One region of the Variovorax sp. Soil_C_17 genome, then DNA from elsewhere that is predicted to be linked to it. Evidence: riboswitches for the same ligand, from Rfam matches in the RefSeq annotation. Region 1 holds a riboswitch; the other holds the start of a gene.
The links. A riboswitch is a leader RNA that binds a small molecule or an ion and turns the genes downstream of it on or off. The one in region 1 is predicted to bind glycine.
Positions count from the first base shown of each region.

Region 2: another riboswitch for glycine. It lies ahead of gcvT (glycine cleavage system aminomethyltransferase GcvT); the one in region 1 lies ahead of AC3A6Y_RS06490 (D-amino acid dehydrogenase).

Region 1 covers NZ_JBDGIT010000001.1:1,345,040-1,348,367, forward strand. The annotation lists gene AC3A6Y_RS06485 (LysR family transcriptional regulator) at 1-181, shown strand, start outside; gene AC3A6Y_RS06490 (D-amino acid dehydrogenase) at 185-1,453, opposite strand; glycine riboswitch at 1,547-1,652, opposite strand; glycine riboswitch at 1,657-1,760, opposite strand; gene AC3A6Y_RS06495 (helix-turn-helix domain-containing protein) at 1,831-2,565, opposite strand; gene AC3A6Y_RS06500 (hypothetical protein) at 2,687-3,328, shown strand, end outside.
Region 2 covers NZ_JBDGIT010000002.1:550,551-553,878, reverse strand. The annotation lists gene AC3A6Y_RS11260 (TRAP transporter large permease) at 1-108, shown strand, start outside; gene AC3A6Y_RS11255 (hypothetical protein) at 354-1,265, shown strand; glycine riboswitch at 1,284-1,382, shown strand; glycine riboswitch at 1,398-1,510, shown strand; gene gcvT (glycine cleavage system aminomethyltransferase GcvT) at 1,547-2,719, shown strand; gene gcvH (glycine cleavage system protein GcvH) at 2,766-3,137, shown strand; gene gcvP (aminomethyl-transferring glycine dehydrogenase) at 3,184-3,328, shown strand, end outside.

The sequences.
Region 1 (3,328 bases):
GCGCCAGAGCGATGCGGTGCTGCTGGCCATCCGCGCGGCGGCGCCCGGCCTGGTCGAGCTGAAGATGGATCCGCCGATGGATGGCGTGGCGCGCTTCGGCCTCGTCACCCTGCGCCGGCGCACCGAGGCGCCGGCGCTGGCCATCCTGCGCGCGCTGATGCAGGCGCTGATGCGCGACTGAGCCTCAGGCGCCGGCAAAAGCGAAGTCGACCTCGGGCTTCAGCCCGCTCACGATGCGCGCGATCGATCTCCCCGAGCCGCAGGCGTGGGTCCAGCCCAGCGTGCCGTGGCCGGTGTTGAGGAACAGGTTGGGCAGGCGCGTGCGGCCGATCAGCGGCACATTGCTGGGCGTGGCGGGACGCAGGCCCGTCCAGAACTGCGCGCGCGACGTGTCGCCGGCACCGGGGAAGAGCGCTTCCACGCGCCGCACGATGGCCTCGCAGCGCACGCGATTGAGGTCGCGGTCGTAGCCGTTGAGCTCGGCCGTGCCCGCGATGCGCAGCCGGTCGCCGCTTTCCGAGGTGTAGCGCGAGAAAACCAGCTTGTACTCGTCGTCGGTCAGCGAGACCTGGTGTGCCTTCGTGGCGTCCTTCACCGGCAGCGTGACCGAGTAGCCCTTGGCCGGGTAGATCGGCAGCCGGATGCCCAGCGGCGCGGCGTAGAGCGGCGACAGCGAACCCATCGCCAGCACGACGGCATCGCCGCGGATGCGCTGGAAGCGGCCCTCGCTGTCGGTGGCCTCCACGTGGTCGATGCGCCCGCCCGCCTCACGCAGTGCGGTGACGGTGTGGCTCATGAGGAACTGCACGCCGTCGGCCGCGGCCAGCGCGACCAGCTCGCGCGCGAAGCGGTTCGCATCGCCCGACTCGTCCTCGGCCGTGTAGGTGGCGCCGGCCAGCTGGGGCCGGATGTGGGCCAGCGCCGGCTCGATGCGCACCGCCTCGTCGGCCGAGACCACGCGGCGCTCGCAGCCGAGGGCCCGCATCTGCTCGGCCGGCTTGAGCGCGCCGTCGAACTCCTTCTGCGTGGTGTAGAAGTGCAGGATGCCTTGGGTGCGCTGCTCGTACTGCAGTCCCTTGTCGCGGCGCAGCTGCTGCAGCAGATCCCGGCTGTAAGTGCCCAGGCGCACGATCTGCTCGATGTTGCGGCGGGTGCGCGCCGGCGTGCATTCGCGCAGGAAGGCCAGGCCCCAGAGCCACTGGCGCAGGTCGCCGCGCAGGCGGAAGAGCAGCGGCGCATCTTCCTTGCCCAGCCATTGCAGCAGCTTGAGCGGTGCGCCGGGATTGGCCCAGGGCTCGGCATGGCTCACCGAGATCTGGCCGCCGTTGGCGAAGCTGGTTTCGGCGGCCGGCTTGGCCTGCCGGTCGATCACGGTCACTTCGTGGCCGAGTTGGCGGAGGTAATAGGCCGAGGTGACGCCGAGCAGGCCGGCGCCGAGAACGATCACGCGCATTGCAGGAACCTTTCAGGTTGCAACGCTCGGACGCGACGAAAGCAATGGAAGCTCGTGAAAAAGAAAAAAGCAACCGGCGCACGCGTCCGAGTTGCCGCTCCCCCTGTCCTCGGTACCTGAGAGATTCATCCGCTGCGCCCGCAGCGGACTTGCTCCTTCGGTGCGTCGCGTGGCGCGACGGCTCTCCAGACGGCTTTGACAGTTGGTGCAGTACAGGCTCGTGGTTGCGAGCCGACCTGAGCGTTTATGGGAGTTTGCGCCTTCGGTGGGGCCGCCTCGCAGCGGCCCGCTCTCCTGCAGTGGGGCGGATTGTAGGCGGCCCGGGCCATGTCACCAAGCGTGGCTGCGGGTGCCCTGCCGCCTCGATCTCGATCGCCTCAGGCCCGGCGAAGTCGGGTGAAGAGCTCGAACTCCCAGTTGCGCATGCCCAGCAGCAGCGTGTAGCCCTCGCGCTCCTTGGGCGAGAGCTTCTGGTCGGTCTGGTGCTGCTGGGCGAAATCCTGGGCCACGCGTTGCAGGCGGTCGAGGAAGGCCGGGGCCAGGCTCTTGCTGATCGAGCCGTGCACCAGCAGCAGGCCCTCGGCCGGCCCGTCGAAGCCGCCGCGGTAGTAGTCCAGCACCACGTTTTCGCGGAAGAAGTCCATCACCGGCCCGTGGGGGCGCCAGCGGAAGGTCTTGGCGAGCTTGAGCCGGTAGCGGTTGAGTGGTCGCAGCTCGATGATGCCGATGCGGTCCAACTGTGCCAGGTAGCCGATGCATTCGGCCTCGCTGATCCGGTAGGCGGCGACGATCTGCTCCAGCGTCCACTGGCTGAGCACGCAGATGGCCAGGAGCAGCAGCTTCTTGTCCTTGACCACCGCCTTTTCCTGCTCGAGCGTCAGCTCCTTGAGCAGCGGCTGTGCATCGGCGACGCGCCGCGCCAGTTCGGCGAAGTCGATTTTCAGCGCCCGGCAGATCGCATCGACCCGCGTGAGCGGCATGTCGCCCTTGGCGAGCATGCGCTTGACGCTGGACTCGGCCATGTCCAGCGACTTGGCGAGGTCCGCATAGGTCATGTGGGCGGTCTTCAGCTCGTTCTTGAGAGCCTGGACGAGGTCGATGGTGGTGCTCATGGATCGGGTATTGGTTTTCGATACCGGCGGGCGTGAAAAAGTACTCCGTATCGATTCTCGATGCTCCTTCGGAGGTTGACAACCTACATTCCGCCGCACCGACCTCTCACCGGGAACCGCCATGCCCCTCACGCTCCTCTCCCCCCGCGAACGTGTTCTGTTCTTCTTCTTCGCCTTGCTTCTGCTGCTGGCAGTCGCCGGGCCATCGCTGCCTTCGCCGGGGACGGGTGGCGCCCCCTTTGCCGATGAGCGCGACTGGTTCGGCCTTCCCCACGCGATGGACGTGCTGAGCAACCTGCCCTTCGCGGCGCTGGGCGTCTGGGGCTTGCGCTGGCTCCACTGGCACGACCAGGCGCACGAGCACGTGCAGGACGCGGTGCCGCTGCACCACGCGGTGGCCCAGCCGCCCGTCAACCTGCTCGACTGCGCCTGGATGTTCTTCGCCGGCCTGGTCATCACGGCCGCCGGCTCGGCCTTCTACCACCTGCAACCCGACGCCCTGCGCCTGGCGGCGGACCGTGCCGGAATGACGGTGGCCTTTGCCGGGCTGATCGGCTGCGCTGTCTGCGAAAGGGTGAGCGCGCGCGCCGGCTGGCCGGCGGCCTGGTTCGTGCTCGGCTCCGGCTTGCTGGCGGTGGCCGTCTGCCAGGAAACGGGCAACGTGATGCCGTGGGCACTGGTCCAGTTCGGCGGCATGCTGCTGGTGCTCGTGCTGGCGCTCGTCCGGCAGCCCGCACCGGGCGCCATCGGCCTGCGGCTGGGC
Region 2 (3,328 bases), on a different contig from region 1:
GTCACGCACCTGGTGCCCTTCGTGCTGGTGATCCTGGCCTGCCTGATGGTCATCACTTACGTGCCGGGCATCTCGCTGGGGCTGCGCGACCTGGTCTACGCGAAGTAGCCCCCGCGTGGGGGGCCGCAGCCGTGCGCTGAAAACAAGGGTTACAGCATGGACCCCGCCACGGCGCCTTGGCTGACACGCAGCACGCCTCGTTCTTGAATAGGCTTGGAGAGTTGCGGCTGCCTCGCGCAGTCTGTGTCGCCGTTTCCGCGTTCAGGCGGTAACATCTTCATGCGGCCGCAACCGGCGGGGACGCATGGGGCGACAACCCGCCGCTTCTCTTTTCTTCTCTCCACTGAAGGCAAATGACAAGCTACGGTTTCGTTCACTTGGAATTCGGCGACCAGCACCGCGAGCGTTCGCTCCAGGTGCTGGACAAGCTGCGAATCCGCCTGGCCCAGGATGGCGACCGCTTCTCCAGCGTGATCGTCGACAACGCCAGCGCCACGCCTGCCGAAAGCGCGACCGGCACGAACTCCGCGCAAGGCCTGGTGGTCACCGGCGACAACAGCAACCGCGAGTTCTCCGGCTGGGACACCGGCGTCGAGACCCTCCTCGCGCGCGGCGAGCAGCCCGACGTGTGGATCTTCTCGAACGACACGGTGGCCCTCAACCACGCCTGGAGCGAACGGCGGCTCGAGCGCTTCGGCGGCGAGATCCGCAAGCTCGCCCTGCATCCGGGCCCCTGGCTCTTCGGCGAGATCAACGACTTCCCGCGCTCGACGATGACCCCCATGGGGCCGCTGCTCGAATGGGTCTCGACCTACTGCTTCGCGATGAACAACACCCTGCGCCACCGGCTGGGCACGCTTTCGCCCGGCAACGCGCTGCTGGATTCGCTGGTGAACGAGCAGTTCGAGCCCGGCCGCGGCGTGTTCCGCGACCATGTGGGCGAGGCGTATGTCGATTTCGTCTCCGCCTGGCTGATCAGCGACGACGGCGAGGGCGAGCAGAAGCGGCGCCGCTTCAAATGGGATCACGAATGGCACAAGGCCAGCCCGCTCGGCGCCGAGAACTTCGAGGACCTGCGCATGAAGGCGCGCTGCTGCCTCTCGGAACACATGCTGAGCCTGCGCGCGCGCCAGGCAGGCGCCGACATCCGCTCGCCCTACGATGCCCGCAACCTGCGCGAGCACGTGCGGCGCTCCCTGCAGTTCCTCTCGGACAAGCTGTGGGAGAAATTCCTGCTGCGCCGGCTGCGGCTGGAGCGGTCGTAGGCGCGGTTTCCCTTACACTCGACCCGGTCAGGAGAGAGCCCCGCAGCGCGGGGCCGCCGAAGGCGCAGGGCCCCTCGAAGAACGGGCCCGAACGCTCAGGCAAAAGGACTGACGAGGCGCCCGTTTTTCGGGCGTTTCCTTGCTGGAGAGAGGCGGCGCTTCGCTTTTGATGGCGCCTGCCCACCGAAGGAGCAAACCCCGATCGTGGGGCGAATCTCTCAGGTAAAGCGGACAGCAGGGGTGGCCCATGGCTTTGCCGCCATGGATCTGGACTGCCCCTGATGGAGAGTGCCTTGGCCTCTGCTCCCGACGATCTGCAAAAGACCCCGCTGTACAACCTCCACGTGGAGCTCGGCGCCCGCATGGTGCCCTTCGCGGGCTATTCGATGCCGGTGCAATATCCCGCCGGCCTGATGGCCGAGCACAGGCACACGCGAACGGCCGCTGGCCTCTTCGACATCTCGCACATGGGCCAGCTGCGCCTGGTCGGGCCCGATGCCGCTGCCGCCTTCGAGACCTTGATGCCGGTCGACGTGATCGGCCTGGCGCCCGGCAAGCAGCGCTATGGCCTGCTGCTGAACGACGAAGGCGGCATCCTCGACGACCTGATGTTCTTCAACGAGGGCGGCGATTCCATCTTCGTCATCGTCAACGGCGCCTGCAAGGCCGCCGACATCGCCCACATCCAGGCCAGGATCGGCCAGCGCTGCAAGGTGCTGCCCCTGCCCGACAACGCCCTGCTCGCCCTGCAGGGCCCGCAGGCCGCGGCCGTGCTGGCGCGCCTGTCGCCCGGCATCGAGCGCTTCGTCTTCATGACCGGCGGCAAGGTGCAGATCGGCGGCATCGCGGCCTTCGCCACGCGCAGCGGCTACACCGGCGAGGACGGCTTCGAGATCTCGGTCGCCGCCCCTGATGCCGAGGCGCTGGCCCGCCTGCTGCTCGCGCAGCCGGAGGTGCAGCCCGTCGGCCTGGGTGCGCGCAATTCGCTGCGCCTCGAAGCCGGCCTGTGCCTCTACGGCAATGACATCGACACCACGACCACCCCGGTCGAGGCCTCGCTCAACTGGGCCATGCAAAAGGTGCGCCGCAGCGGCGGTGCGCGCGAGGGCGGCTTTCCCGGCGCGGCGCGGGTGCTGGCGCAGCTCACGGCCGACAGCGGCACGGCCGGCCGCCTCGACCACGAGACGCTCAAGCGCAAGCGCGTCGGCCTGGTGGCGCTGGAGCGCGTGCCGGTGCGCGACGGCACGCTGCTCGAGTCCTTCGAAGGCCTGCCCATCGGCCAGGTGACCAGCGGCCTGCTGGGCCCCACGGTCGACCGGCCGATCGCCATGGGCTATGTCGCCCTCGCCTACGCCGAGCCCGGCACCCGCCTGCAAGCCATCGTGCGCGGCAAGCCGGTGCCGATGGAAGTCAGCACCCTGCCTTTCGTGCCGGCACGCTACTGGCGCGGCTAGTTTCTATTTGTTCTTCGTTCTTTCCCCTTCCCCAGGAGCCATGCCAATGACCATCAAATACACCAAGGACCACGAGTGGGTCAACGCCGAAGGCGAAAACGCCACCGTCGGCATCACGCTGCATGCGCAGGATGCGCTGGGCGACGTGGTCTTCGTCGACCTGCCGGAGGTTGGCCAGGGCTATGCCCAGGGCGAAGTCGCCGGCGTGGTGGAGTCGGTCAAGGCCGCGGCCGACGTCTTCATGCCGGTCGCGGGCGAGATCACCGAGGTCAACGAGGCGCTGCGCGCCGACCCCTCGCTGGCCAACAGCGCGCCCGAAGGCGAAGGCTGGTTCTTCAAGATGAAGATCACCGACCCCGCCCAGCTCGATGCCCTGCTCGACAAGACCGCCTACGACAAGTTCGCCGACGAAAACTGAAAAGCCGACAGCCGCCGCGTTTGTTCCCCCTCCCCTGAGCCTCTCCATGCCGAAGTCCTCCCTGCCCTCCTTGCCCACCCTCGCCGATCTCGAGAATGCCGGCGAATTCATCGCCCGCCACATCGGCATCGAGGCCGAGGACGAAGCGCGCATGCTCGCTGCCGTCGGCTCGAAGACGCGCGCCGAGCTGA